DNA from 2 places in the Secundilactobacillus paracollinoides genome. Region 1 is predicted to be linked to the other one. Evidence: predicted binding sites of a transcription regulator. Region 1 holds the regulator's gene; the other holds the start of a gene.
The links. The regulator NrdR, encoded in region 1, represses ribonucleotide reductase genes. The targets are predictions, from matches to a motif close to ACACNATATATNGTGT.
Positions count from the first base shown of each region.

Region 2: the regulator NrdR is predicted to act here: its motif matches at 1,633-1,648, upstream of nrdJ (ribonucleoside-triphosphate reductase, adenosylcobalamin-dependent).

Region 1 is NZ_CP014912.1:2,981,633-2,998,024, reverse strand. It holds gene AYR61_RS13170 (ABC transporter permease) at 1-219, shown strand, start outside; gene trmB (tRNA (guanosine(46)-N7)-methyltransferase TrmB) at 370-1,020, shown strand; gene AYR61_RS13160 (PepSY domain-containing protein) at 1,091-1,417, opposite strand; gene AYR61_RS13155 (thioredoxin family protein) at 1,604-1,921, shown strand; gene ytpR (YtpR family tRNA-binding protein) at 2,098-2,733, shown strand; gene AYR61_RS13145 (DNA translocase FtsK) at 2,836-5,835, shown strand; gene murC (UDP-N-acetylmuramate--L-alanine ligase) at 6,017-7,348, shown strand; gene AYR61_RS13135 (Bax inhibitor-1/YccA family protein) at 7,620-8,333, shown strand; gene polA (DNA polymerase I) at 8,748-11,414, shown strand; partial or broken gene mutM (DNA-formamidopyrimidine glycosylase) at 11,432-12,238, shown strand; gene coaE (dephospho-CoA kinase) at 12,248-12,871, shown strand; gene nrdR (transcriptional regulator NrdR) at 12,902-13,387, shown strand; gene AYR61_RS13115 (DnaD domain protein) at 13,406-14,827, shown strand; gene dnaI (primosomal protein DnaI) at 14,829-15,758, shown strand; gene thrS (threonine--tRNA ligase) at 16,115-16,392, shown strand, end outside.
Region 2 is NZ_CP014912.1:3,874-20,265, reverse strand. It holds gene nrdJ (ribonucleoside-triphosphate reductase, adenosylcobalamin-dependent) at 1-1,602, opposite strand, end outside; gene AYR61_RS00090 (lipocalin-like domain-containing protein) at 2,090-2,599, shown strand; gene AYR61_RS00085 (phosphosulfolactate synthase) at 2,853-3,608, shown strand; gene AYR61_RS00080 (histidine phosphatase family protein) at 3,632-4,282, shown strand; gene AYR61_RS00075 (IS1380 family transposase) at 4,475-5,779, shown strand; gene AYR61_RS00070 (beta-1,6-N-acetylglucosaminyltransferase) at 5,962-6,456, shown strand; gene AYR61_RS15760 (acyltransferase) at 6,579-7,136, shown strand; gene AYR61_RS00060 (glycosyltransferase) at 7,145-8,236, shown strand; gene AYR61_RS00055 (glycosyltransferase) at 8,256-9,212, shown strand; gene AYR61_RS00050 (hypothetical protein) at 9,613-9,798, shown strand; gene AYR61_RS00045 (beta-1,6-galactofuranosyltransferase) at 9,774-10,616, shown strand; gene glf (UDP-galactopyranose mutase) at 10,883-11,995, shown strand; gene AYR61_RS00035 (flippase) at 12,002-13,423, shown strand; gene galU (UTP--glucose-1-phosphate uridylyltransferase GalU) at 13,460-14,353, shown strand; gene AYR61_RS00025 (hypothetical protein) at 14,513-14,704, shown strand; gene tnpB (IS66 family insertion sequence element accessory protein TnpB) at 14,685-15,038, shown strand; gene tnpC (IS66 family transposase) at 15,108-16,392, shown strand, end outside.

The DNA of each region.
Region 1 (16,392 bases):
TTTACGCACCTTTACCCGATCAAGACGGCGCAACGGATCGCTAATTTCAAGAGACTATTGCGGACATTGATGATCGTGACGGGTGTGTTATTCCTAGTCATTGTTGCCATTAGTGATTTTCAGCTTGAGGTTGTAGTGATTACCGCAATCGTTGAAATCGTGGAAATTCTCGCGATGGTCAGCTACTATCTGCCACTAAGGCTTCGGAAAAATCGTTAGTTGACGCTGACCCATAAATTGCCTAAAATAGGTATTGCTTAAATTGACTGAAATGAACACAGTAACCAAACGACGGGCCTTTGAGCGCTTCACTTGAACGCTGAAAGGTGCCGTCGTTTTAATATGACATCAAAAAATGGAGGCATCATCATGCGGGTACGAAAAAAGCCGTGGGCAGAAGGGTACATTAACGACCATAGTGATCTCATCGTCACGGCCCCTGAAACGCAACTAGGACACTGGCAGGAGCGGTTTGAAAAACAGCAGCCGCTGCAAATTGAGATCGGCATCGGTAAGGGGCGTTTCATTGTCGAAATGGCCCGTCAGCATCCAGAAATCAACTTCTTAGGAATTGAAATTCAAGAATCCGTGATTGCGACAGCGTTACGCCAGCTTGTCGAAAGCGGGCTGACGAACGTCCAACTGGTTGAAACGGACGGGGCCAACGTCGATACACTCTTTGCTGAAAACGAAGTTGATGCGCTATTCTTGAACTTTTCGGATCCATGGCCGAAGACCCGGCATGCCAAACGGCGGTTAACGTCACCTAATTTTTTGGTGCACTATGAAAAGGTTTTGAAACCTGCCGGCATGATCCAGTTTAAAACGGATAACCGCGGTTTATTCGAATATTCGTTGGCCAGTTTTAATAACTACGGCCTCACATTTGATGAGGTATGGCTGGATCTGCACAACAGCGCCGGCAACGAGGGCAACGTTGAGACTGAATATGAACAAAAATTTAGCGCAAAGGGGCCCATCTACGAATTAAAGGCGCATTTTCCAACGTTAACTCATTAAGCGTCAAAAAGACTCATGACTGACAGGTAACTGTCTGGTCATGAGTCTTTTTAACATTGTCGCAAGTTAATTAAATGCGGTTGACGCTAAGGACACTGCCAGTTTTTGCGTCCGCCATAAATTCATATTGTACCAACGCGTGATCCTCTTGCCGGGTGATGCCGCCGTAGTAGACCAGATTTTTAATGGCGAACTGACGACGTTCACTTGGATGCGTACTGATCCAGGCGCCTTCAATCGGGGCTTCACGTTGAAAAGCGGTCTTGGCCTGGTTCAAAATTTCATCTGAGGTCATCATGGTTTGACGATCATAAACGTGGCCCAAAAGAAACCCGAGGATCACGCTTAGAATGGATAGAAAACTGAGTTGTTCTGGTGTTTTTAAATTCGATGTCATAACATGACCTCCAGTTACGGATAGATTGTGTTGCGGAATCGTCAGAATGGGAAGTAACTGTCATTACTCTGACGTGAAATTTAAAGTGTCACTATCATAGCAGGTTTTCAGATGTAAATCATATTCAAGACTCGAAAATTGCGGTATACTTAATGCTATTAAAAAGTAAGCAAGGGAGCGATTGGATTGGAACAACTACCAAAGATGACGACTGAAGAACTCACAAAGCGGGTCAGCGACGGGAAATACATGCTGTTTTTCTCAGCTGGCTGGTGCCCAGATTGCGCGTTCATTAAGCCCGCAATGCCAGATATTGAAAAAAAATTTAGCGATTACACATTCTTAGCGGTCGATCGTGATGAAAACATTGACCTTTGCGTTGACCTGAATGTACTTGGCATCCCAAGTTTTATTGCTTATGATCATGGTCAAGAAATTGGGCGGTTCGTGAATAAGGACCGGAAAACAAAGGAACAAGTTGAAGCGTTTGTGACCGCACTATAAGCGTCACGACAACGACTGTTTGGCGCGCATTGGGCGTTTCAAATGGGCGTTGTTTTTTTGTGTTAAATCACAATTGGAAATGCGGGTTTTAGGTACGAAATCACGCAATTGTGCGCTATAATAATAGGGCACTGAAAAAATGAGACAGTCATAATTTGAATGTGAAAGGATTCTTCATGTTAATTTCTAGTTATAATCAAAAAGCGTTGGGCGATATCCTCATCGTCTACGTTGCGCCAGACGTTGACGAACAGGCCGTTGAGACCCACCAGTCAATTACGCGCATTTATGATCCAGCCAAGAATGAAACCTTAGGCTACAATATTGCGAATGTCAGCCAGATTTTAGGTCAGTTGAACGTCAACGGACAGGTCTTTTTGACGGATGCTCAAGTTGACCAGTTAAACGAGGCCCTCGCAGCTGCTGATTTTGTGCCAGATCTCAAGGCAGACCATGAACCGAAATTCGTGGTGGGATACGTCAAAACGGCGGAACAGCATCCAGATTCTAACCATCTGTTGGTGACCCAGACAGAGGTGCAGGATGGGCAAGTCGTCCAGATCGTCAGCGGGTCACCCAACATGCAAGCCGACATTAAGGTGGTCGTCGCTGAGGTTGGCGCCATGATGCCAGATGGACTCATTATTTGGCCTGGTAAATTGCGCGGGGTCGAAAGTGATGGTATGATTTCATCAGGACGGGAATTACGGATTCCTAACGCACCCGATCGGCCAGGCGCATTGATCTTACCTGATGATTATGAAGTTGGACAGCCTTTTGATTTTGAAAAGGCCCAAACTTTATTCCAATAGAGTAAGTTTAATCGCAAAAAGGGGGCCACGCGCTCCCTTTTATTGTGCCATAAAACGGGTTATTGTTAGTTGCAACTAAAAAACTGCCCATAGCAAATTGGAATGGATGAACGCCTAATGACTCACTATGATGGACCGGCTTTCTACCGAAAGTACCGGTTACCCAGAAAAAATCGAAAATTAAATGCGGCAGCGCCGGCACCCGAGGCAACCCCGATCAAACGGACGTATCACTTACCAAGTGAGGGGGATGCCCAGACGCAGCGAGTGCGCCAGACCCAGACGCGTCAGAATCGACCGGCTGCTGAATCGCGGCCACAATTGCCGCCTCGTGAAACGGACGCGGAAATGCGCCACGAGGTTGAACCCCCTCGGCCATCCGCAAAAATGACATCGACGAACGATTGGCGGACTGACCGGCCGTTTCGTGTGACGGCAGTCCCGAGACAACTGCATCACCCAAGTCTAGCCTCACCACGCGTTAATTTTACGCAATTGGTGACTCGCTTTTTTAAAAAACAGGACAGTGACGTCCTGTTATTAAGTGATGCCAATGTGACTGAAATTCCTGATGCAATGCCATCGAGTGACACAACACAGGAAAGCATGCAGTTTGTCTCAAATGAGGCAGTTTCTGCGTCGGCATCAGGTGTTTCTGACACTGCTGACGATAACACGACTGTTTTAGATGAGGGCGCGGCGACGACGCAAGCATCGCCATCAACAGTGAAGGAAGACGGTCCCTCAATTCATAATTGGCAGTCTGACGCTGATACAACTGATGAAGTGTCTTCAATGTCTGAAACGGTGCCAGAAGCCGCCACTGATGTCCAACCGTCTGAAGTGCAACCATCGATTTCTGACATCGCGTCGGTCGAAGATGACCACTCAGCTGGGCAAACCAGTGACGCTATTCCAAGTTCTGAATCAACGGATGATGGGTTGCTAGTAAGCGAACCGACCGACACAAGCGACCAGACTACCGAGTCAGCGCCATCAGAGACGCCGGTTGAGCCCGACCAGCCTGAAAATTTGCAAGAGGCGGCTGTTTCTGAGCGTGACCAGGATGATTCTGGATTAGACAATGCCAGTGACCAGGCTGATGAGCAGACGGAATCAGATGAGTCGCAGGTGGCAGCTGATAGCAACGTTGATGGTGATGTCGATACACGCACCGCCACTCAGCCTGAAGTTGAGTCATCTGTCAATGCCCAGACAACGCTAGAGTCACCCCTTGCCGCTCACGACACAGAGTTGAGTGAAATAGATGTCCGTGCTGATCCGTCTACTGATGACCCGACAACACTTATTTCGGATCAACCAGATCAGCCAAACATTCAGCAGGATCGTAAACTGTTAGACCATGTTGAGGAATCCAGTGACGCAGCACAACAGTTTGATACCAGCCCTGTGGCGGAAATCCCAAGTGCTGATATTGTGACAGATGAGGAACCCGCTGCAGGGCATGTGACACAGACCCCATCTGCACCTAAACCTGTTGCCACCAGTGCACCGGCAACTAACACGCCCACGCCGGCGCCTAAAAAGCCAGCCGAAGCACAACACGGGTTGGGCCATTCACTAGGTGATATTCTCAATGAAGAAAATGCTCAGTTGAAAGATCTAGCCCTGTTCCAGGATAAGCCGGACGTTCAGGGAGAGACTGTTCCGTTACGCGGGTATCAGTTCCCGTCGCCGGATCTGTTGACACCGCCCGTTATTCCCGACGAAAGTGCGTTGGACGAATGGATCGAACACCAGGGGGAAGTGCTGGATGAAACTCTGGCAGCCTTTCACGTGGACGCGCACGTCGTGGATTGGACGATTGGACCGACCGTGACGCAGTTCCAGGTACATCTCTCACTAGGGGTTAAAGTCAATAAGATTACGAATCTAACGGATGATCTGAAGCTGGCGCTTGCTGCTAAAGATATTCGAATCGAAGCACCCATTCCTGGCAAATCAACCGTTGGGATCGAGATTCCAAACCCAAAGACACGGCCTGTGATGCTGTCTGAAGTGCTTGAATCAAAGGCGTTTAAGGACAGCAAATCACCGTTGACTGTGGCGCTTGGGGTTGACCTCTTTGGTAAGCCGCAGGTGACTGATCTGCGGAAGATGCCGCACGGATTGATTGCTGGGGCAACCGGATCAGGAAAGTCGGTCTTCATTAACAGTTTGCTGATTTCGTTACTGTATAAAGCGACACCAGCAGACTTGCGGTTATTACTGATCGATCCAAAGGCCGTTGAACTGGCACCGTATGACAAATTGCCGCATCTTTTAGCGCCCGTTATTTCTGATCCGCAGGCCGCAGCGGCTGCCTTGAAGTGGGCAGTTAATGAGATGGATGATCGGTATGATCGTCTTGCGGCAGCTGGAGTCCGCAATATTGAACAGTACAATGAGCGGGCTGAATTAACGGAAGAATACAGTCTTAAGTTGCCGTACATTGTGATCGTGATCGACGAATTAGCCGATTTGATGATGATGGCTTCAAGTGAAGTTCAAGATTACATTGTCCGGATCACACAAAAAGCTCGGGCAGCCGGCATCCACTTGTTAATTGCAACGCAACGACCAAGTGTCGACATCGTGACTGGGACAATTAAAAATAATATCCCGACCCGGGTCGCCTTCATGGTCTCTTCGCAAGTGGACTCACGCACGATCATTGATACGTCTGGTGCTGAGCGCCTCCTTGGAAAAGGGGACATGTTGTTCCTTGGTAACGGTGCCTCGCAGCCGGTTCGACTGCAGGGGACGTTTGTGGATGACGAGGTTGACCGGGTGACTGACTTTGTCCGTACTCAGGGCAAACCACATTACGAATTTGATCCGGATGGACTGCTTGCTAAAGAACAGAGTCAACAAAACGAGGATGAACTGATGCCAGAAGTTTTGGATTATATTGTCCAGGAACAGACGGTTTCAACGTCCAAGTTGCAACGGGTCTTTTCAATCGGTTACAACCGGGCGGCAAACATGATCGATACGCTGGAAAATAAGCAGTATATATCCGGGCAAAATGGGTCCAAACCCCGTGATGTTTTCCTGACGGCTAAACAACTGGCCGAAATGCGGGGACCACGCACTGACTAGCTTGCTGAAAAGACGTGGCGGCCAGCCGGTAAAAATTAAGATTCCCGTCAAATAAGACATCTGAGGCGAAATGCCCCTCGAATTTTAGGTGAGCTGTGCTAAAATAAATGAGTGACTAAAACCAGCGCGAGGGTTATCCGCGCAAAAAAATTAATAGAGCAGTGACGAAAAGAGGATATTGATGAACAACTCGACAACGTATTACTTTGTTGGCATCAAGGGTTCAGGAATGAGCTCATTAGCACTTATTTTACATGATAAGGGATTTAAGGTGGCTGGTTCAGACATCACCCAGTACACGTTTACACAACGTGGCTTGGAACAAGCCAAGATCCCAGTATATCCATTCAACGCAGACAACATTCAAGAAGGCCTGACAGTGATTGCCGGAAATTCATTCACTGATGACCATCCTGAAATTAAAAAAGCACGGGAAATGGGCTTGCCCGTTTACCGGTATCACGAATTCTTAGGAAAATTAATTGAAGGCTATACCAGTATTGGTGTTGCCGGTGCGCATGGGAAGACCAGTACAACGGGTCTGCTGTCACACGTCTTATCCGGGATTGCGCCAACCAGTTATTTAATTGGTGACGGGACAGGGAAGGGCACGCCTAACGCCCGGTTCTTTGTTTATGAAGCCGACGAATATCGCCGCCACTTCTTAGCAACCAAGCCCGACTATGCCATCATGACCAACATTGATTTTGATCACCCAGATTACTACAAAGATATTGATGACGTGTTCACAGCGTTCCAAACGTTTGCTAACCAAGTCACCAAGGGTATCTTTGCCTGGGGTGACGATGAAAATCTGCGTCGTTTGAAGACTGACGTTCCGGTATATTACTACGGTACGAGCGATAAGGATGATTTCCAGGCGCGCGACATTAAGCGGACAACAAAGGGGTCTCAATTTGACGTGTACTATCACGACGAATTTTTGGGGAACTACCACGTTCCGTTATTTGGCGAGCATAACGTGTTGAATAGTTTGGCCGTGATCGCTGTGGCGTACTTTGAAGACGTTGATCTGGATGAGATCAAGAAGGAACTTCTGACTTTTAAAGGGGTCAAGCGCCGGTTTGCGGAACGTCAATTAGCCGACATGACCATCATCGACGACTATGCGCATCATCCATCTGAAATTCGCGCAACGTTAGATGCTGCCCAGCAAAAATATCCCGATAAAGAGGTCATCGCTGTCTTTCAGCCGCATACCTTTACCCGGGTCATCGCGTTAATGGACGATTTTGCGACCGCCTTAAACAACGCGGATCACGTTTATCTGACAGATATTTTCAGTTCTGCGCGTGAATCGAACGGGAAGGTTTCAAGTGCGGACCTTGCCAAGAAGATCACCAAGGGTGGCGAGATCCTCAAATTGGATAACATGTCACCGTTGCTGGACTACCACGATGCCGTTGTTGTCTTCATGGGTGCCGGCGATGTTCAAAAGTACGAACGCGCCTATGAGGAACTCTTGAGTCATTTATCACTTAAAGATAACTAGCTGGCCACCGCTACATTTAGTGCGTGGACAGTCGAAAATAAAAGAAGCCGCCTCCCAAAATGATACGTCATGCTGGGGTGAGACTTCTTTTGTGCTTACTTATGTCATACAGTCTTAGATAAGTGTCCCAAATGTGGTTAATAAGTGATTAATTTCTTAAATAATGTCTAAAGTCACTTGTTTTAAATAGGAATAATTGCTTTTTTTACTGGGATTGATACAATGGTCAACAATTAACAAGACAGACGTTTCATAAATTGGAGGGAATTGAATGAACAATCAACAATTTGATGAACAACCGCGTCGCGTGGTTAACGCCGACGTCGGGTTAAACACTTTCTTAACCAAAATGTATGGCTGGATGGCACTTGCGGTGCTGTTATCAGCAGTGTCGGCCTATTTTGTCAGCACTAACCAGGCGTTATTATCGACCATGACCGGAAGCGGGATGTGGATCGGTCTCATCGTTTGGTTTATCTTTCCATTCTTAGTTAATGGTCAGGCCTTTAAACGGCCAACAGTGAGTTTCGTACTCTTGATGGTTTATGCGCTGATTACGGGTGGAATCTTCTCGGTCTACTCGTTGGTCTATTCTGGCACCACCATCGTTTCAGCGTTTGTCTCAAGCGCAGTCGTCTTCATCGTGATGGCGTTGTATGGGACAGTCACGAAGCGTGATTTAACCAGAGTCGGCGCGCAAGCAACAGCCGCTCTAATTGCATTGCTGGTTGCCTTGGTCATTAACATGTTCTTGCACAGTGCCATCATTGCTTACGTGTTCTCGTTTGTCGGGGTCATCATCTTCACTGCCTTGACCGCATCTGACAGTCAAAAGATGAAAACACTGTACCTGAAGAGTGACGGCAGCGGTAATGTCACAAGCGGGTTAGCCGTGATTGGTGCCATGCAGCTCTACCTAGATTTCGTCAACCTGTTTATCTTCTTGATTCAAATCTTCGGTGGCGCTGGCAGTAGTCGGGATTAATCATCTAATTGAATGAAAGTTTCAATAAAGCTGGGAAGTCATTGATTTCCTGGCTTTTTTATGTGTCGAAGTCAATTTTTAACCGATTGACGGCCATTCTTTCATTATTGTTGAATACGTCTTTCCACGGTTAGGTGATAGTTCGTTGCATTCCGCAATTTGGCAGGTCGTGTAGTGGCTCTCGAGTGAATCTCAGTCGTCTCGCACATCAGTAACCGACCAAAGTAGGGTCGCTAACTGATGACGACACCACAGCCTGCAAAGCCGAACGGAGCAACGAAGCGGCAATTTTGTTTTATTCGGCTCACTTAGCAATAGAAAAGACTTTTACGACACGCGCTTAATATTTTTATTTGCGTCAAACTTTGGTAAACTATACAGTGGACATATAGAAGATACAGCAAGGAGAAGCGCATGACAGAATCTAAAAAATTGTTGTTAATTGATGGGAACAGCGTGGCCTTTCGAGCCTTTTACGCGCTCTATAATTCGTTGAACCGGTTCACGAATCCCGATGGCTTGCACACTAATGCCATTTATGGCTTCAACACCATGCTGGATCACATGTTAAAAGACGTTCAGCCAACTGATGCCCTGGTGGCGTTTGATGCTGGTAAGACAACGTTTCGAACAAAGAAATATACAGACTACAAGGGCGGCCGGGCAAAAACGCCAGCCGAGTTAACAGAGCAGATGCCGGAAATTCGTCATCTGCTGACGGCACGGGGACTGAAGTCGTACGATTTAAAGGACTATGAAGCCGATGACATTATCGGCACGCTGGCTAAGGAAGCGGATGCGGCTGATTATGAAACAGTGATCATCACTGGAGATCGGGATCTCACGCAATTAACTTCTGATAAGACAAGCGTGGCTGTGACCGTTAAAGGCGTTAGTGAAGTCGAATACTACACATCCGCTCACGTGCAGGAGAAATTAGGCGTGACGCCCGATCAAATTATTGAGATCAAGGGACTGCGCGGTGATACGTCGGATAATTATCCCGGGGTTGCCGGTGTTGGTCCTAAAACGGCTGAAAATCTGATTCAAAAATATGGCACCATCGATGGTGTTTACGACAATATTGATGATATTACGGCTAAAAAACTCAAGGAACATTTGCTTGAAGATAAGGATTCGGCCTTTTTGTCACGCGACCTGGCGACGATTCGGCGTGATGCACCGTTAGCCATTGGGTTGGACGACTTAGCGTATACCGGTGATGATACCGATGCGTTGGTTGCATTTTATCAAAAAATGAATTTCCAATCTTTCTTGAGTAAATTAAATACCGATGGCGACGGTGAGGATGTGTTGGGGTTAAAGCCGGTGTCGTTTACCGTGCTCACTCAAGACAACTTGGCTGAATTGAAGACCTTAAACGACCCAGTGTCATTTTATCTGGAGATGCCGGAAGCAAACTATCACACGTCTGACTTTGCCGGTTTTGTGATTGGCAGTGGGGCGAAGTGGTTTGTCAGTCGTGACGTTGAGTTGCTGCAAGAAGACGCCGTTAAGTCACTACTGACTAGTGAAACGCTCACGAAAAATGTGTTTGATGTCAAGCGGACCTACGTTGGGTTGAACCGTCTTGGCATCCATCTGCAAAATGTGGATTTTGACCTATTATTGGCGTCCTATTTGCTTGATACGAATGAAAACAGTAACGACCTTGGTAAGCTGGCGTTTCAACACCAGTACCACGAGATCCAAACAGATGACGAGGTGTACGGCAAGGGCGCAAAGCGGGCCATTCCTGATGATGACCAGATCTTTTTTGAGCATCTGACCCGCAAAGCGATTGCGATTGAGCAGCTGGCACAACCGCTTTTTGATAAACTGACACAAAATGAACAGATGTCTCTTTACCGTGATTTAGAATTACCAATGGCCTATGTTTTAGCCCATATGGAAATCGCTGGGATCAAAGTGGACACCGATAAACTCAGTGAAATGGGCAGCCAGTTCACGGAACAGTTGGCGCAAATTCAACAGACGATCTATCAAGAGGCTGGCGAAGAATTTAACATTGGCTCACCAAAACAGTTGGGTCATATTTTATTTGAAACGATGGGTCTGACCCCAATCAAGAAAACGAAGACGGGGTATTCAACCTCGGTTGACGTCCTTGAAAAATTAGCGGGTGAGGCACCGATCGTTGAAAACATCTTAAAGTATCGTCAGATCGCAAAGATTCAATCGACTTACATCGAGGGCTTGCTGAAGGTGGTCCATTCAACAGATCAAAAGGCGCACACGCGTTACCAGCAAACGTTGACGCAGACTGGGCGCCTGTCTTCGGTCGATCCTAACCTGCAAAATATTCCCATTCGAACAGAGGAGGGCCGGCGGATTCGACAAGCCTTTGTGCCGAGTCACGATGGCTGGCAGATCTTTTCGTCTGATTACTCGCAAATTGAACTGCGGGTACTTGCGCATATGACGCATGATAAGAACTTGCAGGCAGCCTTTATCGATGATGAAGACATTCATGCCAGCACCGCACGGCGAATCTTCCGTCTGCTGCCAGACGAGGAAGTGTCCCCGAACATGCGGCGTCAAGCTAAAGCGGTTAACTTCGGAATCGTTTACGGTATCAGTGACTATGGCCTGTCACAAAACATTGGCATTTCGCGGAAGCAAGCGCATGACTTTATTGAAACGTACTTCGAAGAGTATCCTGGCGTTAAGAAATATATGGATGACATTGTCCAAACGGCGAAGGACCAAGGCTACGTTGAAACCATTAGCCATCGTCGCCGCTACTTGCCAGACATCAATGCCCGCAACTTTGCCCAACGCTCGTTTGCTGAGCGGACGGCTATGAACACGCCCATTCAAGGGAGTGCTGCGGACATTATTAAGATTGCGATGATCAACATGGAGGATGCACTGAAAAAGGCGGACCTCCAGGCCACGATGTTGCTGCAGGTGCATGATGAACTGATCTTTGAGGCCCCGGCTGAAGAGATCCCAACGCTTGAAAAATTAGTCCCAAAGGTGATGGACTCAGCTGTGAAATTGGAAATTCCATTAAAGGTTGAATCCCAATACGGGAACACTTGGTATGACGCCAAGTAGGTGTAAGGAGGGACAGTATGCCTGAGTTACCAGAAGTTGAAACGGTCCGCCGCGGCCTCACGCGACTCGTTGGCGGGGCGACTATTGACCACGTTGACGTGATTTACGAAAAAATGGTGAGTCCGGCGCCTGCTGAATTTAAACAACAATTGGCCGGTGTCACCATTGACCAGATCGACCGCCGGGGCAAGTACCTACTCTTTCGGTTTGATAATGGAATGACCATGGTGTCTCATCTGCGGATGGAAGGCAAATATGACGTCCAGCCTGAGGGGGCGCCGCTGACCAAACACACCCACGTTGTTTTCCACCTGACGGATGGTCGCGAGCTTCGGTATACCGATACGCGGAAATTTGGGCGGATGAACCTAGTCAAAAACGGTGCCGAACTTCAAGTTGCCGGTTTGAAAACGATTGGGCCGGAGCCAACACCTGACACCCTGACATTTGACTACATGAAACAGATTTTTAACAAGAGTAAAAAGGTGATCAAACCATTCTTGCTGGATCAAAGCAACATTGCTGGTCTGGGGAACATCTACGTTGACGAAACGCTTTGGATGACGCGGATCAACCCTGAGCAACCCGCCAATACGTTGACGGATTTTCAGATCCGGTTTCTGCGTGAAAACATTTTAAAGGAACTGTCCAAGGCCATTGATGGTCACGGGACAACGGTGCATTCGTTTTCCACTGCCTTTGGTAACGCTGGCGAATTCCAGAATCAGCTGAACGTTTATGGCCGTGAAGGCGAACCCTGTGTTCGGTGTGGCGCTGAATTACAAAAGACAAAAGTGGCCCAGCGCGGGACGCACTATTGTCCCCGGTGTCAGGTGCTCAAGAAGAAGCCCAGCCAGACAGTCGTGCTTGGTCTGACGGGCGGAATCGCCACTGGTAAATCTTCGGTTGCGACCGTGTTTCATGACCGGGACATCCCAGTCATTGACGCTGACCAAGTTGCGCGTGAAGTGGTCGAACCTGATTCACTCGCTTTAAGCCAGATTGCAGCGACGTTTGGCACGGCAATGATTCAACCAGACGGGACGCTTGATCGCCACCGGCTGGGCCAACGCGTGTTTAACGATGAAGATGAACTGGATAAGCTAAATGCCATCACGAGTCCGGCCATCCACAAGGCCGTGAAAAAACAGGTGGCCGCTTACCGCCGCAAACACACGCCGTTAGTGGTGTTCGATGCGCCGACGTTGTTTGAGGGTGACTACGCCTATGACGTTGATGTGATCATGGTCGTTGCGCTGGATACGGCTGCCCAATTGCAGCGGTTAATGGCACGAGATAACATGTCTGAGGCCGATGCGCGCAGCCGGATCAACAGTCAGCTGCCGTTGGCTGAAAAAATCAACGTGGCCGATATTGTCGTTGATAATGGCGGCTCTATTGATAAAACGAAAGCCCAAGTGGTAGAATGGCTTAATAAACTGCATTTGGTCGATTAATGACCAGATGGTTGAAAACGAGGTGAGACCATGCACTGTCCGCATTGCCATCATAATGGATCCCGCGTTGTTGATAGTCGGCCGACCGATGAAGGCCGGGTGATTCGGCGACGACGGGAATGCGAAAATTGCGGTTTTCGTTTTACGACCTTTGAACGGATCGAAGTGACACCGTTACTGGTGATCAAAAAGAACGGGACCAGAGAAGAATTTAATCGTGAAAAGATCCTGCGCGGTATCATTCGCTCGGCTGAAAAGCGACCGGTGGGAATGGACGTCATGACGAAGATCGTTGACGAAGTTGAAAATGAGATTCGCTCACTGGGCGAAAATGAAGTTTCGAGTCAACTGATTGGTGAATACGTTATGAAACGGCTGGCCGATGTGGATGAGATTTCCTACATCCGATTTGCCAGCGTCTACCGCCAGTTTAAGGACATGAGCGTCTTCTTAAAGGAACTCGAAGACGTCATGCAAAAAGATAAAGATAAACCAGACAAGTCTGATCAAAAATAATGAATGGGGGCGTTTCGGATGACACTGGATAACACCACCTCTCTGACCCCCAAAACGACGGTTGCCATAATGGCAACTGGCAGGTTAACTGTGGATCAGCGCGACGTGTTAGATGACCTGTATCAACCGCTGATTGGTGTGGCTGGATACGGGTTGCTGCTCGTTTTGTGGCGTCAGCTTGAATTGACCCACGGCACTCAGGTGCAGCTCAAACACAGTGAATTACTCGACCTGTTAAACATCAGTGTGAGCGAGCTAGAACACTGCCGCCAGCGGCTTGAAGCCCTGGAATTGATTCAAACCTATCGGAACCAGTCAGACAAGCTGCCGGAATTGATCTACGAACTCCAGCAGCCTGTTTCTGCCGGGACATTTTTTGGGGATGATCTGTTAAGCGTGCTTTTGCTTGACGTGGTGGGTGAAAAACAGTTCAAGCGGTTACGTGACCACTTTGTGCGCCCTCAAGCGACCCATGATGGTTGGCAGAATATCTCGCGACAATTTTTAGACGTCTTTCAAGTGAACGACCGGTTGATTGCCACCCCGCCAGCGTTGATCTCGGAAACAAAAGCGGCCTTTAAGGGCAGTGACGATGTGACGAACTGGCCAAAGCAGACGGCAAGTTCGCGCTTTGATTTTGATCTGCTGATCGATATTTTAAAGCGGTCGTACGTCAACCTTGAGGATATTAAGGCCAACCGGGAACTCATTTTAAATGAGCACCTGATGTATGGCCTGACGGAGCCTGAAATGGCGGACTATATTAATCGGGCAACCAATCTAGCGACGAACGCGTTAAATGCCCGCCAGCTGCAAGCGATGATTGCGTCAGAACAACGAAATGCGACGCCAGTGACAACTGGCACGACAGCACAGACGAAAACGGCTGCGGCTAGTGAGCCTCAAAAACAGTCGACGACCAAGCACACGCCGCAGGAACAGGCACTGATCACAGTGGCAAACCAGGTGTCGCCCATGGCCTTTTTGACGAAAATGCACGAGGAAAAGGGCGGTTATGTAACTGGTGGCGAGCAGCGCATTGTTGAAGGCTTACTCAATAAACAGGTCTTTCCTAACGCTGTGGTCAACGTGCTGATCTTTTATCTGCTTATGAATATGAAACAGTCCACGCTGACCCAGCGGTTAACCGATACGATTGCCAATAGTTGGGCTCAGGCTAGCGTTAAAACGCCCGAGGATGCACTCAAAGAAATCCATCGTTACCAAAAGGAACGGGATAATCCGCAACCAGGTCGCAAGGGTAATCGCCGGCAGCAAGGCACCGTTAAGGAAACCTTGCCTGACTGGGCAAAGTCGGACTACCAGCCGGATAAGAAGGCCACCGATAAGTCAGTTTCAGACGCCCAGCAACAACGGGCCATTGACCGGTTGAAAAAATTAAAATCAGAACGCCAAAATCGTGAAGGAGGTGACGCCTAGAATGGATAATATTAGTGACGCCATGCAACACTACATGGATCAACATCAACTGAATCATAACTACCAGCAACTGATGCAAAAAGTCTATCAAGATGCTGATGTTCAGGCGTTTATCAAAGAAAATGATGGTGAACTTGATGCGCAGCAGATCGACCGCTCGTCGGCAAAACTGTACGAGTACGTCACGGAAAGAGACCGCCTTGCCGCGGGTCAGCAGACGTTTGCGCCCGGGTATGAGCCGAAGCTGATCATGAACAATCATTTGATCGACGTTGCCTACCTGCCGACAGAGGCACAGGTTGCCAAACAAAAACAGCAGTCACTGCATCGACGGGTCAATTCCGTGCTGATGCCCAAGCTGATTCGTAAGGCATCTTTCGACCATTTTGATGCATCTGATAAGGATCGGGTGCCGGCGCTGATGGCGGCGCTTGATTTTACTGACGCCTACGAAGCAGCACCGAAGGACTATCATCAGGGATTGTATCTCTATGGCAGTTTTGGTGTTGGGAAGACCTATTTACTGGGGGCCATTGCCAACCAATTAGCTGAAAAGGGTTTTAAGACGACGTTGGTGCACTTTCCCAGTTTTGCAGTTGAAATGAAAAATGCGATCGGCAACAACCAGGTTGCTGAAAAATTGGACGCCATTAAGAAAGCGCCCGTTTTGATGATTGATGACATTGGTGCGGATGCCATGTCTGCCTGGGTTCGTGATGAGGTGCTCGGTGTTATTTTGGAATACCGGATGCAGTCTGAACTGACCACTTTTTTCTCATCCAACTTTTCGATGGATCAATTGGAAAAAGAACACTTACAGGTCACGCAGAAGGGCGACGTGGAGCCGTTAAAAGCGAAACGACTGATGCAACGGTTCCGTTTTTTGGCCAAGGAGATCGAAATGATTGGTACCAATCGGCGACCAAATTAACCTTGACGAACGAAATTCACCGTGGTTTAATAAAAGGCGTAATCATAAATTAAGACTTTAAATGTTTGAAAGACATGACTTGTTTGCCCTGTCCAAGAGAGAAACGACATCTTCTGTAAGGCGTTTCGTCAGGAATCACAAGCTACCACTTTCTGTATGTGCGGTGGATAATACCGTGCCGGCGGGTCCGTTATCCCTTATGAGGTCAGGCGATTGGTGCACCAATTTCCTGATGAATTCGGGTGGAACCGCGTTAACTAACGTCCCGGTGTTTGCAATATTGCAGACACCGGGATTTTTTTATCCACCAGCACCGCAGCACATTTAAGTAGGTTATTTTAAAGGAGAAGATAAACATGTCAGAAATTTCATTAGAATTTCCAGATGGCAGCAAGCGTCAGTTTGAGGCAGGTGCCTCAGCAAAAGATGTTGCCCAATCGATCGCAATTAGTTTAGCAAAGAAGGCTGTTGCCGGTAAGTTAGACGGCAAATTGATCAACTTGAACGCCCCAATCAACCACGATGGCAAGATTGAGATCGTCACTAAGGACAGCGAAGATGGGTTGGCAGTTTTACGGTCAACAGTTGCTTTGCTTGCTAAAGTATCTTTGAAAGAAATTTTCTCAGATATTCG
Region 2 (16,392 bases), 260 kb from region 1:
AACGGCCTTGTACAGCCCGTCAACGCGGTCAATAGCGGCCTGGTCGTATACGGGTTGCTTGATCGTTTCGCCAGTCACAGGGTCAGTAGCGTCCTTGAAGCCAGTCACAACACGGTGGCCGAATTCCTTTAAGATCCAGTCTTGAATCCCGGACATTGAGATCCCGATACGACGGTTCTTTTCGATGACGTTACGCGAAACTTCCCAATCGTATGGGCTGAAGGTGACCCGCTTTGAGAAACGTGTTCCCAACGCAAAGGCTTCTTTTAAATCCCAGCCTTGTGCAACAGCAACTGGTGGGAAGACTTCAAACAGGTTGCAAGGTTCACCGTTTGCGAGTGAAATTTCACCACAGGGGTTAGTGCCTTCAACGTTGCCATCAATGGCTTCTTGACGACCATCGATAGCTCGACCGAAGTTCTTTGAGAGCTCCAGGTTCACGATACCAGGTTCACCGTTGTGGGTAATGGAATCAGCAATGGCGTCGTAATCAGTCTTAGAACTGTCCACGGCAACACTGTTGTTGGATGCCCAACGGTGGTGGTAAAGCTTATCTTGATCCTGCTTCATCGTGATGAACGCATCGTCGTCAGCAGAGCCCAAGGCTAATTCAGCTGAACGACGAACGTTCCCAGCCACGACCGTTTTCCCAATCAAGTTTCCAAGGTCGGTACAATCAACGGAGGACAGCTTACGGCCAGCGTGGTCGTTCAAGATGGCATTGATGTCCGTTAACATTTCAATCAGTGGCATTGGGCCGGAAGCAGTCCCGCCGAAACCGTGAATTTTCGCACCCTTTGGTCGGATGTCGCTGACGTCTAGAATCAGGTTCTTTTCGTGGTCAGCGTTGGTCCCAAAGAAGTGCAGGTCGATCATGTTGGCGTTGGCGAGGATCCAGCCTTCGCGAGTGTCAGGCAGCTTGTAGTAGCGGCCGTCCGTGAGGCTGTGACTTGCGAGCCAGTCTTCCTTGTCAACGGCGCCAAGTTTGATTGACTCATCGTGTGAGGCGCTGTCCCGTGACACCAAAATGGTCATGTTGATGGCCTGATCAACGGCTGGAATCTGCTTTACGTTGTCCTGAACAACGGAGAAGCCGACACCGCCGCCCTTCATGAGTTGGTCAAACATGAAGGAATATGGCATTGAAACCGCGTCCTGATCATGATCAAGGTAGTCGGGCACAATGTGGCTGTCGCCGTATGGTTGTGGGCGCACGCCGATGAACCAGCAGTTGTTGAGGGAGTCACCGTTACGCTTCTGGTAGTCGGTCCCTGAGATCCACAGGTTCCGGCCAGATGGTGTCGCAGAAAGCCCGTAAATGAGTTTAAACAATTCTTGCGCTTCGTTAGTCAGTTCTTCGTAGACTTGAGGATCCAGGTCGTCCTGGTGTAACCGCGGGTCAAGGTTGATGTTTCCTTCAACCACGCGCTTAACGGTCTCGTCCCAGTTCTCAGTCCTTTGTTTATCGTCGAGATAACGGGCGTATGTCCGCTTGTAGGTGACCCAGCCTAAGGGGCCCCAGTGAGGTGTCACAGTTTTTTTTACTGATTCAATGAAGTCATCTGACAACTGAACCAGGATTTCATGTTTAAGCATTTGCATACGATATGTACCTCCAAAAATCTGTAGTGAATACTATATATAGTATCTTCATTTAGACGGAATTTCAATATATAGTAGCTAGACAGGTCTCCGGCTAATCACACAAAACGGCGATAGGACGGGAATTTAAGGATATTCCAAAATTTGAAGTTGGGACACCAGGGGTAATCTGTCGCTACTTGATATTGGGGATTGACATCTATGGGTTGGGGGTCGCGACTTTGCTGAACACAAGTGTTCACGTGGATTACCAGCAAATAAGTTGAATTTGGTGGTTTGTGAGATGGATATTCCACACGTATATATAGGATGATTATCGAGTAGTATGATACGTATTTTGGGGTAGGGTTAACACTGTGTTTGATGGTCTTTAAGCAGAGGTCAGATCCTGATCGGTCAGTTAAAACACTTCTATGATATACTGCTTTTAAAAAGAGACGACCACAACAGGTAGTGGGTGACCGTATCGGTGGCTGGAGGTAGCAGGATGAACGTGGGGAAACGACTTGAAACAGGACGGCAACTATTTTTAAAACGGTATCGCAGTGATCGGCGCATTCAGGCCCTGACTTGGGTCATTATCGTTGTGGTCATACTAGGTATTGGGGTGCACCTTTACCATCGCACGCCGAAGCGGCAACCTGTGCGTCATAATCCCTGGTACTTTCTAGTGGGGACGCCCGCCAATGAGCTGCCGTCCGCCATTGAAAAGCACAATAGTGGCGCTAGTAAGCTGGTTTTTAATAAGAACGGAGAATTCACACAGACGGCTGCAGATTACTCGAGTGATCCGGATTCGGGCACCTGGCAAGTGGATGGTAAGACGCTACAATTGAAGGAATCGCTAGGTCAGACGACACGCGCTAATATTGTTTCGGTGAAGGGTATTGCTGGCGGGTATCGGTATGCGGGGTATAAGTTGACGCATGTTCGGATGACCGCTGTGGATGGCAGCGATACGTCGGCGGCGACGGTGTATTTGGTGTATGAGCGGTAGACCTCTGAGCTTGTACATATTAATTATGCATAATAAGAACAATCACTGATAGATCTGATTCAGACAAAACACAGGTGCATTAGGTGATTTACATTTTCTATCACCCAACAAAAAATTCACCCATAATAACCTTGAACATAATTCCAATACTGTTTTACACTAGAACATACGAATGAGCGTTTTAAGGCCCAGTTAATCTAGCGTCATTAAGCTTGGACGATGCACAAAAACGACACTAACGGAGGCTACAGACATGAAAGCATTTGAATTTCTGGAAAATAAATCCCAAACACTCGGCAAGACGATGGTTCTGGACAAGGGGCTGGGTTTAAACGAAGTGGACGACCTGATTGCCACTGCGGGTGACTACATGACCTTTGCGAAGTTTGGCTGGGGCACGGCTGCCACGATGGACCGCGAGTTGATCAAGGCCAAGACTGCCAAGTACGACGCTGCGGGAATCATTCCTTATCCTGGTGGGACGTTGCTGGAAGTTTCAGTAGCTGCCGGTAAGTACGACGCCTTCTTGGATGAGGCGAAGGACCTTGGCTTCAAGGGTATCGAAGTCAGTGATGGGTCGACAACGGTTGATTCAAGAACGCGTGGCGAACTGATCGTCAAAGCCAAGCAAGCTGGGTTCTACGTGATCTCCGAAGTCGGGAAGAAGAATCCGGAACTTGACCACGACCTGACACCTGCTGAACGGGTGGCTTTGATGAACGAAGACCTGAAAAACGGTTCCAATTACGTCATCATCGAAGCGCGTGAAGCCGGCAAGAACATTGGTATCTATGACGCCAACGGTAACATCGTGGCCGACGAGCTGGATGCGTTAACACCAGACGGCATTGACCACATCATTTTCGAAGCACCGCTTAAAGGGCAGCAAACAGCGCTAATTTTGAAATATGGCCCACAAGTAAACCTTGGTAACATCGCGCACGATGAAGTAACTTCGGTGGCAACGCTGCGTCGCGGACTGCGGGCTGATACGGTCGGTAAAGTTTAAACAGTAGTCAAACGGAGGGTGTCATGAAACGGATCTTTATTGTGCGTCACGGCAAAACACAGTGGAATTTGGAACACCGACTTCAGGGGCGGTATGCGGATAGTGACTTGTTGACGGATGACCTGACCCCGTATCAGCAGGCAGCGGCGTATTTAGATCAGTATCGCTACCAGGTGGTCTTTGCGAGTCCAATTAAGCGGGCGATTCACACCGCGCAACTGGTGACGGACAACTTCACGCAGCCGGTACCAACCCTGCAGACCAATGCTGGCCTGGCGGAATTGACGTTTGGTGACTGGGAAGGCAAGTCCAAGGATGAATTGGTCGCGGAACAGCCCGCGTTGTTTCGTAAGTTGTCACAACGAGTTAATACTCCTGAATTAGATGCCATCGGTGTGGAAAATTTTGCGGCCGCGCGGGCACGGTTTGCGCAAGCCATTCGCGAGATTGGGGAGCAGCTTGGCCCCGATGACACCGCGCTGGTGTTTTCCCATGGCGGCATTTCTCAGCTTGGCATCAAGGAACTGACTGGAAATGAGCATCTGCTGGGACTGAAAAATCTGTCGACGTCCATTGTGGCGTTGCGACCAGACGGCGCGTTTCTGGATGTGTATAATCAGACTGCGTATTTGCATGATGTGGATCTGAATGAAGGTAACGTGTCGATTATGTAGCACGCTATAAAAGCTTTTATTAACAGTACATCCCTGATTTATTCACAAAGATATGCAAAATACCCATCAAACACATGCATCACGCGTTTGATGGGTATTTTGTATTTTCACCTTTTAAGTACACAAAAAGAGCCCCAGCTCTGGTATAGTTAAATTGCTAAACAAAACCACATGAGAGAAGAGGACTCTATATTGAAAACTTTACAGGAAATGGCATTAAATTTCAACAAAAACATTTTAGTATCGCATACGGGTGGTCAATTATCTTCCGATGGCGGGCTAACATTGTGTGTAGAGCTGATGGCAAAATTCCAGTTCACCATCTTGGCCGACAAACTATTGAGGTTCAATGACCAGCGACGATATTGTCAACACAGTAATTCTAGTATCTTAAAACAGTTAATTCTTCAGATTATTGCTGGTTATAGCGCAGATTCTGCGGCAACTTCTTTAGAAAAAGAACCGCTTTTTAAATTATTATTGGATAAACCGTCTTTGGCTTCACAAGCAACAATATCACGTTTTTGGCAATGCTTTGATAAAGATAGTGTTAGCACATTACAGACTTTAAATGAGGCTTTGATCGACCGTGTTCGACTATTAACCAACCAGACAGCCACGATTATTGATATCGATTCGACTCACTCAGACACTTATGGCAAACAGGAAGCCACTAACTACAACGCACATTATGGTACTGAAGGATATCATCCATTACTGGCAACTGATCAAGATGGTAACTTATTGAAAGCTGTCTTGCGTCCTGGAAATGCCTACACCAGCAAAGATGTAAAAGCTTTTTTAACACCACTATTAAAGCATTATCAAACTCAGCTGCCCACGACTGACATTCTGGTTCGTGGTGATAGTGGCTTCGCCACGCCAGAAGTTTACGATGTCTGTGAAGCCAACGATGTGTTTTACATTATTCGACTCAAATGCAATCGAAAATTACAGAATCTAGCTGAAAAGTTCGTCAAGATCAGTGATCAAACCCAGTGGCAAGAGGAAGAGACTCATTACTACTCTGAAATCTATCAATCAGCATCGTGGCCTAAGCCACGGCAGATTTATATTAAATCAACTCGAGTAGCTGGTGAACTGATCTTTTCACATGAATTTATCGTCACTAATCTGACTAATTTAACGGCTGAAACTGCCTTCGAACTGTATCACAAACGCGGCCAAATGGAAAATTACATCAAAGAAGCTAAAACAGGTTTCTTTTTCGATAAGACTGATAGTCCAACGTTTAATGCCAATGCTGCCCGGATGATGGTTAGTGTACTGGCTTACAATATTGTCAACTTTTTAAAGCAGCTAGCACTGACAAAACATGATTCCGGCTTGTGCGTTAGCACATTGCGGATCCGTTTATTCAAAGTTGCGGCACGTGTTGTGCATACTGGCCGACGCATTCAGTTGCGGCTGAGCTCGTATCATGTTTACCATCGGCTGTTCTACCAGGCTCTACAGCGTATCCAGGCTATTGAATAACCGGCAAAATTAAAAAAATCTGTACAACCAAGGGACAAGTGTATCCAAAAGTTCAAAGCAATTCTGAGTTAGTTGAAAGATCTCACTAGCTAGAACTGATAAACATCGTATTTCAGCAAAAGATAAAGACATACCCGTCAGTTTTCGAAAAAATACGAAAACTGACGGGATTTTTATGAACTATGAATAATTCAGGTTTTACTAAACATTTTCGTGATTATAATATTTTTCTTCGAATTTATAGACAACTAGAAAAAGTTGAACTAGGTTTGATTCAAAAAGATAAGTTACCAATTGATTTAATTGGCTATGGATCTAATTGGTGCTCTATAAGTCACGAATTGGCGAGAGAAATCGTTTGTTCAGAGAATCTAATATTTAAAATTTTTAATAAGGGATTTTTAGTGGATGAACTGTTTATTCCCACATTAATTAATATACGTGGGAAAAGCAAATTTCCAATTTATTACGAAAAGCCAGTTCATAACATATCAGATGAGTTTCAAGGAAATCCTCGATATATAAATTGGTGGGATGGATCACCTAAAACTTGGAGAATTTCCGATTTCGATGAGATAAAACTTGCAAAGCAGAGTGGTCACTTTTTTTCCAGAAAGTTTGATGAAAAAATTGACAATGAAATCATTAAAAAGGTAATCCACGAATTAGTGATTTAGATATAAATGTAGCTAAATTTCATAGACTATTCACCGGGATAAACAATTACTATAAATAGAAGTAATTAACTGAATGTATAGCTATTTTTAATCTAGAGACTGAGATTTGTGAGGTGGGATTTATGGCTGTAAAAGTTTTCCTTAGATGTATGTATACTTTTATAAAATTTTTAAAAGTTAGGATTAGACTATCTGCAAGTATTAAAATCAAAGCCCCTCAAAATAGATGGAGAGGTAAATTGGATATAGTTTGTGACCATGAAAGCACAATTTGTATTGGGAAGAGATGTAGCTCAAGAGGCTTTACTCATTTAGAAAGTATAGATGGAGAGAAAATAGTAATTGGCAATGATACATTTATAAATCGCAATGTAAGTATAACATCATTAAAAAGCATTGTGATAGGTAATAAATGTTTGATTGCTAATAACGTAGTTATTGTAGATCACGACCATAATTTTTATTTAGGTAACAGGGGGTTTATAACTCGAAACGTTACAATTGGTAATAATGTCTGGATTGGTGCAAACAGTGTAGTGTTAAAGGGAGTGCAAATTGCGGAGAATGTGGTTGTTGCTGCTGGTTCAGTTGTTACAAAAGACATCCCAAAGAATTCTGTAGTAGCCGGAAATCCCGCAGTGATTATAAAAAGTAATACTCATAGTAATTTATCTAAGTGAGGAAAATAATGTCAGAAGTTTTTATTATAACGCCTTTTTTATCAGGAAAAGGCGGAACGGAAACAATAATTAAAAATATATTTAAGTCTATTCGACCTGAAAACAAATATAGTTTTAAACTTTTTGTTCTTGGGGGAACTGAAACTAAGGATTGGTTACAAGAAAGCGACTTCTGTATCAAAAATCTTTTGCTGCCAAAAAAATTCAAAAAAATTGAATATCTTTTTCGTTTGCCATATTGGATTTTTCAAATTGCAATTAAAAATCCCAAAATAATTATTTCGACCTCACCGATTATTTGGTCAATGTTTTATTGGTTGAAAAAAATTTTGAATTTAGGATATAAGGTTGTTGGATGGTATCATTTTTCGATTTCTGAAAAACCTTTTTCAAAGTTTGAGGCAAATTCGCAGGATGCTTTTTTTTCTATTAGTTCTGGAATTACAGCTGAAATGAAAGAAAAAGTGAATAATAAGATAAAAATTTTCACGATATTTAATCCTATACCAGTTAATGGTGATATAAGCTTTCCAACGCCTCACAAAAAAACTAACAAATTAGAGTTGGTTTATATTGGCAGATTTGACTATGATAAGCAAAAAAATTTATCAGAATTATTTACTGCACTCTCAAAAATCAATGAAGCTTTTGAGCTAAAAATTTTTGGAGAAGGCGAAGATAAAGCCAAGTTATCTAGATATGCTAATTCAATAGGCATAAGTGCTTGTATAAAGTGGATGGGATTTCAAACGGATATCTGGAAACTAATCAAAAAAACTGACGCTCTAATACTAACATCAAAGTATGAGGGATTACCAACTGTATTGATTGAGGCTTTAGCGCATGGAATACCCGTAATTAGCTCGAATTGCTCAACCGGACCAGAGGATATTGTTGTTGATAAATATAATGGTTATTTGTACAAACTCGGCAGTGTGAATGAATTAGTAAAAAAAATAAGTAAAATAGGTGACATCGAATTAATTAATGAGCCTTATGAGTTACAAAAAACCGCAATGAAATTTAGTCCTCAAAACTACTTATTGCGAATGATCCAAGCATTAGACAGTTTGGACAGAGGTACAAGTGTTGATGAATAAGCCTACAATTAGCGTAATAATGTCAGTGTATAATGAGACAATTAGCTCAATTAACGAAGCGGTAAATTCTATATTAATGCAAAAATTTACTGATTTAGAATTTATCATTGTAAATGATAGTCCGTCTAGGGTTGATGTGCAGCGCTATTTAAAAAAATTGTCATTGACAGATGACCGAGTGATATTAATTAAAAATAATAGAAATAGTGGTCTTGTTTCAAGCCTCAATAATGGTCTGAAGGTTGCAAGAGGGAGATTCATTGCGAGAATGGATGCTGATGACGTTTCTTGCTTGCATAGACTGGATGTTGAAATGGATATCATACGACGTGGATATGACTTTGTTGGAACTTCGGCTAGAGAAATTGATACTAAGAATATAACTGTTGGAAAAAGGATAATGCCTATTGAAGGGGATATAAGTTCAGCCCAGCAAATAAGAACTAATAATTTCATTATTCACTCTTCAACTTTAATAAGGAAATCAAGTCTTGATTTTTTGGACGGCTATAGACAAATTCCATCTTGTGAGGATTATGATTTATGGTCAAGATTACTATTGTCCGGCTTTACAGGATATGTAACCAAAAAAATTCTTTTGGATTATAGAATACGGGACAGCGGGGTTACTTCTTCGAATAAACTTCTGATGGATGTTAGTGCTTCAATTGTTAGGCAGGGTATTTTAAAATGTAATACGTTAGAAAAATACGATAAGTTGGTGAATCCTAAAGAAATAGGGATGAAATATAATAAATTTCCCCTTAGAAGTTCTCTTTTTAGACATGCTTATAATACTGGATCAAATAAATATGAAGATTGTTCCCGAACATTCAAAAATAATCATTCCTTTAAGGCGGCAATTGCGTTAATTAGTACACTGATATTGTACCCGTTAAATATAAAAAAAATCTTCTTTGCTCTACGAGTTAGGGTGGAGAAAATTTCTCCCAAGAGAAAAAATAAAGAATTGTAGACTTCGTTTTAAATGATCATGCTTTGCGCAATTGAACCCATGATAACAATAGAATTGGCAGACTATTCAAAAAGCCATATTAAGGTGAAAACAGGTATAATCATAAATTTATTTATAAATTGGTAGAGCTTTTTTACGAATCAGTGGCCAATTAATCTGAGAATGAGAGGAGAAATTTTAAGCTGAGGGATTTGCAGTAAATACGGATGGACACTTTATAAATAAGTGGCTAGTATTTTATTCTGAGTTTTTGTTTATAGTATTTTCAAAAATAAATTTTAAAAGTGTAATGTCGACTAAACTATGAACTTTCAAATTACAGCAAATAAAAACTACTTTGTTTGTCTGAAGAAAGAAGACACAATTATTCAAAATACAAATAGAGTCAGGAGTGTTTCCTTTGAAAGGATATATACTAGATTTTCAAATGAAGAGCGAGAATAGCGCACTTGTGAAGCCTAAAAAAGATATTGTTCATTTTTTAGAAGAAGTAGGCTATAAAACTATTGACTATGATTTTTATCCACAGAAATATAAACGGTTCTTATTCTTAGCGATTTCTTGGCAAAAAAAATTAAGGGCTTGAGAGATACAATGATTGTATTTCAATATCCTATGTATAGTAGAATTTGTGAAAAAGTAATGCTCAAGTCTGTCAAGAAAAAAGAGAATGTTAAAACTGTCGTAATCGTCCATGATGTAGATAGCCTGAGGTTTGGTAAGCATAATAAAAAAAAGGTTTCGGCTGAAATAAAATATTTAAACGAATTTGATTGCCTAGTTGTACACAATAATCATATGAAAAAATGGTTGGAAGATAATGGGATTAGAGTACCTATGGTATCTTTGGGGATTTTTGACTATGAAAATTCAAATAATCAAAATCCAAATTATTCAGTAGAAGATGGACTTGTTTTTGCTGGTAATCTATGGAAATCTGCATTTTTAAAGCAAATCAACATAAAAACAAAAATACAATTGCTTGGTCCCAATCCTCTTTCTCACTATCCCCAAAATATTCGTTATGATGGGCAGTATTCACCTGAAGAGGTGCCAATGCACTTTAAAGCAGCGTTTGGTTTAGTTTGGGATGGGGACTTAAACGACAATAATCTAGCAGAGTATACGATGTACAACAATCCTCACAAGGCTTCTTTGTACTTAAGTTCCGGCTTACCCGTAATTGTATGGAAAGACGCAGCTCTTAGCGATTTTGTGGTTAGTAATAAAGTAGGATTTGTGATTTCTAAGCTGGACGACATTGATAGTATGATGAATCAAATTACCCAGCAAGACTATCATGAGTTGAAAAAGAATGTCAAAAGAATAAGTCTACAAATGAGAAGTGGCTATTATATAAAAACGGCAATGGAGAATGTAAGAAGAGCACTCAAAAAAAAATAGTGTTTTAACAAGGGTTTTAATTACTGGTTAACAATTTAATTAACAATAAAGTAGGGATGAGAATTACAGATTGGTTGTCGTTTCTTAATTGATTCAATTATATTTCAACCACATTAGAATTTAAAAACAATAAGACAAAAATGGGATAGTAGTTTCGTCCGTTAGCTTTGCGAACCCAGATCTTTACATGTTAATGAAATTAATACTTTATCTTTTATAAATCGGCTAGTTTAATTAATAAAATTTATGATTTGAGGAATGATGACATGAAGACTTTCTTAGTTGTAGGTGCTGGTTTATTTGGTGCCACCTTTGCACATGAGGCAGCAATAAGGGGAAATAACGTAATTGTGATCGATCGCCGAAGTGCAATTGCTGGAAATATTTATACTTATAAAAAGTGTGGCGTTCAAGTTCATAAATATGGAGCTCATATTTTCCATACAAGTGACAAGCATATTTGGGACTATGTTAATTCTTTTGCAAATTTTAATCGATTTACAAATAGTCCAATTGCAAAGTTTTACGATGAAACATTCAATATGCCATTTAACATGAATACTTTTAACCAAATGTGGAATGTGATAACGCCTGCAGAGGCAAAAAACAAAATCGCTGAACAACGACTCGAAATGAATGGAAAAAAATCTGAGAATTTGGAAGAACAAGCTATATCATTAGTTGGTAGAGATATATATGAGAAACTCATTAAGGGTTATACCGAAAAGCAATGGGGTCAAAAAGCGACTGAGCTTCCAGCATTTATAATCCGAAGATTACCGGTCCGTTTCACGTATGATAATAATTACTTTGATGATGATTATCAGGGTATTCCGATTGGTGGCTACACTCAGATTATTGAAAAAATGCTTGATGACAAAAACATTGAAGTTAAGACCAACACTGACTTTTTTGATAAAAAAGGTGAGTATCTTCAAAGGTTTTCTAAAATTGTTTTTACGGGAATGATTGATCAATTTTTTGACTATCAGCTTGGTGAATTGGCTTATAGAAGCTTGAAATTTGAAACTGAGACGTTGGATATTGATAATTTCCAAGGTAACGCTGTTGTTAACTATACAGATGCAGAAACACCTTATACTCGGATTATCGAACACAAACATTTTGAGTTTGGTAAGGGTGATAAAGGTAAAACTGTTATCACCAGAGAGTACCCGATGGATTGGCATAGGGGTGATGAACCATACTATCCAATAAATAATTCTCAAAATAATTCAATGTATAAACAATACCATGAGCTTGCAAAGACTGTGCCTAACGTGATTTTTGGTGGTCGTTTAGGTCAGTATCGTTACTACAATATGGATCAGACGATCATGGCAGCTTTGAAGCTAGTTAAGAAAGAATTCGGAGAGTAGTTTTCTATGAGAGTTATCAAGAATTATCTCTATAATGCTTTTTATCAGGTATTTATTTTATTGGTACCATTGATAACAACACCCTATCTGTCTCGAGTATTGGGACCGACTGGTGTAGGGATTAATTCCTATACAAACTCGATTATTCAATATTTCATTCTGTTTGGTAGTGTTGGCGTCAATCTATATGGAAATCGACAGGTGGCCTTTGTTAGGGATGACAAGTGTAAGCTCACGCGAACTTTTTATGAAATTTTTTCTATGCGTGTCTTAACAGTTATTTTGGCCTATGTTGCTTTTTTGATATTTTTGATGTTTACACATCAATACCATGTATATTACCTGGCACAATCAGTTTCTCTCGTAGCGGCTGCTTTTGACATTTCTTGGTTCTTTATGGGCGTCGAGAATTTTGCAGTTACAGTGTTAAGAAACTTCATCGTCAAAATCATCACATTAATTAGTATTTTTACGTTTGTAAAATCCTATAGTGATCTTACAACATATATATTGATTCTTTCGTTATCGTTGCTTATTGGAAACATTACACTATTCCCTAGTTTGAGACGATATATTGGTCGTCCAGTTATTAAAGGGATGCATATATTTAAACATTTTTGGCCTTCTCTGGTACTCTTTGTACCTCAGATTGCTACTCAAATCTACCTCGTATTGAACAAAACAATGTTAGGGTCAATGACATCTGTGCAGGCAGCAGGGTATTTTGATCAGTCTGATAAAATGGTGAAGATGGTACTAGCTATCGTGACAGCTACAGGGACAGTTATGTTACCTCATGTAGCCAATGCGTTCGCAAATGGGGAACACGAGAAGACTAAGCGCTATTTATCTAAGAGCTTTTCTTTTGTAACTGCAATGTCTGTGCCAATGACTTTTGGTTTAATGGCAGTTGCGCATAAATTCGTACCATTATTTTTTACGGCAAGATTTCTTAGTGTAACACCGATAATGACGATAGAAGCTATTGTTATTTTGTTAATAGCCTGGAGTAACGCTATTGGAACACAGTATTTACTTCCAACGAAACAAACCAAGGCTTATACGACGTCGGTCATTGTTGGCGCAATAGTTAATTTAATTATGAACATTCCATTAATCATACTGTGGGGAGCAATTGGGGCCTCAATGGCAACAGTGTTATCAGAGGCTTCAGTTACTTTGTCTCAACTAGTCGCGATTAAAAAACAAGTTGATTTTAAAGCACTGTTTACAGATACTTTTAAGTATCTACTTGCAGGTGTGTTGATGTTTGTCGTTGTTTGGCAATTGGACCAGCATTTGCCAAGTACATGGCTGATGTTAATTGTTGAAGTTATCTTAGGAATATTGCTTTATGCGTTGCTGTTAGTTGTTTTTAGAGTAAAATTAATACATGAAGCAAAAGCAATTTTGAAAGATCATCACTAGTAGTTGTGATAATTCGTTTAGAAGGGATTTTTAAAAATGAAAGTACGCAAAGCCGTAATTCCTGCAGCTGGATTGGGTACACGGTTTCTACCAGCAACCAAGGCACTAGCAAAAGAAATGCTCCCAATCGTTGATAAACCCACAATTCAGTTTATCGTCGAGGAAGCCAAAGCAAGTGGTATCACTGATATTTTAATTGTTGAAGGTAAACAAAAGCGATCCATTGAAGATCACTTTGATTCAGCACCTGAACTGGAACAGAACTTGAAGATGAAGGGTAAGGACGGCTTATTGAAGCTGGTTAATGATACCACGGATATTGGCGTTAACTTATTCTTCGTTCGGCAGCCATATCCTAATGGGTTAGGCGATGCTGTGCGCATGGCTAAGTCGTTTATTGCTGATGAACCATTTGTCGTCATGTTAGGTGACGATTTAATGAGTGATCAGGTACCATTGACTAAACAGTTGATTGACCAGTATGAGAACACTCACGCGTCCATTTTGGCCGTTAAGAAGGTGCCTCATGAAGATGTGTCCGCTTACGGTGTGATTGATCCTGAGAGTGAAGTTTCTGATGGTTTGTACAACGTTCGCAAGTTCGTTGAAAAGCCAGCGGTGGATAAAGCACCTAGTGATTTGGCTATCATTGGTCGTTACTTATTGACCCCTGAGATCTTTGGCGTTTTGGAAAACCAGAAGCCGGGTAAGGGTGGCGAGATTCAGTTAACGGATGCCATTGATACGTTAAACCAAACGCAGCGGGTGTTTGCCCATGAGTTTAAGGGTGACCGGTTCGACGTTGGGAATAAGTTGGGCTATGTGACCACTAACGTGGAATATGGGCTGACGCATCCAGAGATTAAGGATGAATTGAAACAGTATATTTTGGACTTGGCTGAGCGGTTGAAGGATGAGGAGAAGAAGTAATAATAATTTGAATCTTATTTGATTGTTAGCCGCTATTTTCTTACATTTGTATGTGTTTTGGCTAATGAACAGTAAGCAGTAGATAACCGACCGTATTCAAATCAACTCTAAAATGATTTACGATTACCTCATCAAATAAAATTGGTGAGGTAATTTTTTATGACTGAAAAACCTGATATTGTTCAAATTCGCATGGGTCAAACGCCACAGTCGCAACCAACGGTTACGACGAAAGCAATGCACATCAAAGTCGGCACCAACAAATCTGTCATTATCTACAATCACATTAATGGTTATATTTTAGATGCATTCCTAAAGGCGGTGTTTAGCGATGATAATCGACCAAAATAAGCTTCATCAGATCTTTCTGGTCTGCGGAAAAACAGATTTAAGAAAAGGAATTGATGGTCTAGCTGGGGTGGTTCAAGATCAATTTGATTTGGACCCATATAACAGCGCGTTATATTTGTTCTGCGGGAGTCGTAAAGACCGATTCAAAGCACTGTACTGGGATGGTGACGGATTCCTGTTATTATACAAACGAATTGAGAATGGTCGACTCCAATGGCCAGTTGATCAAGCTGCAATTCGTAAGCTAAATCCCAAACAGTTACTTCGTCTCCTGAGCGGGTGGTCGCTGGAGTCGACCATTCATCAAGTGACCCCACCGGGTCACAAAAAATAGCTTTTAAACCCGTTTAGCGAGTGGTAAACTCATTTCAACAACTCTTATATACGGAAAGGAGTGAATGCGATGGCTAAGCACGTAAAAAATATTGAAGCCGAACTAATTCGACAGAACACTGAGCTAAAACAAGAAGTGCACGAACTAAAACAGACGATTCTACTTCTGGAAGAACAGGTGGCATTTTTAACCAAAAAGATCTATGGCCAAAGCTCTGAAAGAATTAATTCTGATCAATTGTCATTATTCGGACAAAGTGGTGTTTTTACCGAACCAGAGCAAACTGGGAACCAAAGCGAAGAGACCTACCAAGTAATAACCAAGATCAGGTCGAAAAAGAAGACACGCAAACAAACAATCAGTCCTGACATGCCGGTTCAGGACGTTTTAATTCCATTCGATGCCAGTCAGTGTCCTCACGGACACTCTGACTGGCTCATCGTCGGCAAAAAATTTGTCCGCCAAGAAGTCTGTTACGAACCGGGACGCCTGTACGTTAAAAGAATCTACATAGAAACTGGCACCTGCAGTGAATGTGAAAGACAAACTGGCCTTACTTATATGTTTCAGAGCCAGGCGCCGCATGGTTTATTAGCCCATAGTCCATTGTCAGCATCGCTGGCAGCGCATGTGATCAGTGACAAGTTTCTGTTAGATCTGCCCTTGTATCGACAACAAAGAGCCCTTAAACAGGGCGGCTTTAATGTTTCAGAGGGGACCTTAGCTAATTGGATCATCAAAACTAGCCAACTGATAGAACCATTGTATGGTCTGATCCACCGAGAATTAATTGCCCGTCATCACCTTCAAGGTGATGAAACACCAATCCAAGTTATTAACGAGCCTGGTCGGGCAGCAAAGTCAAGATCTTACATGTGGGTCGCGACCATCCCTTTGAAGCTAACCAATCGGATTGTGTACTATGCTTATAGCCAGACCAGAGCTGGTTCATTCGCGCAGAAACAACTCTATAGCACGTATCAAGGCGTGTTACAATGCGACGGATATGCGGGCTATAATCTGCTTGGTGATCAGGCAATCAAGCGCGTCGGCTGTTGGGCGCACGTCCGGCGAAAGTTCAAAGATGCGTTTGATGCCGATAAACAGTACGTTGAAACACCCTTGCGATTGATCAACAGCATGTTTCGACTCGAAAAGACCTGGCAACACTTTTCTCCACGAGTACGCCAGCGACGTCGGCGTAGTAAAATAAGACCGCTTTTAAAACAGTTCTGGCAGTGGGTCGATCACTATGACGGGCTAGCTAAGTCCCGACTAGGTAAAGCCGTGACTTACGCGGCTGATCAACGCATGTATCTGAGCCGAATCGTGAACGATGGAACCATGGACTGGA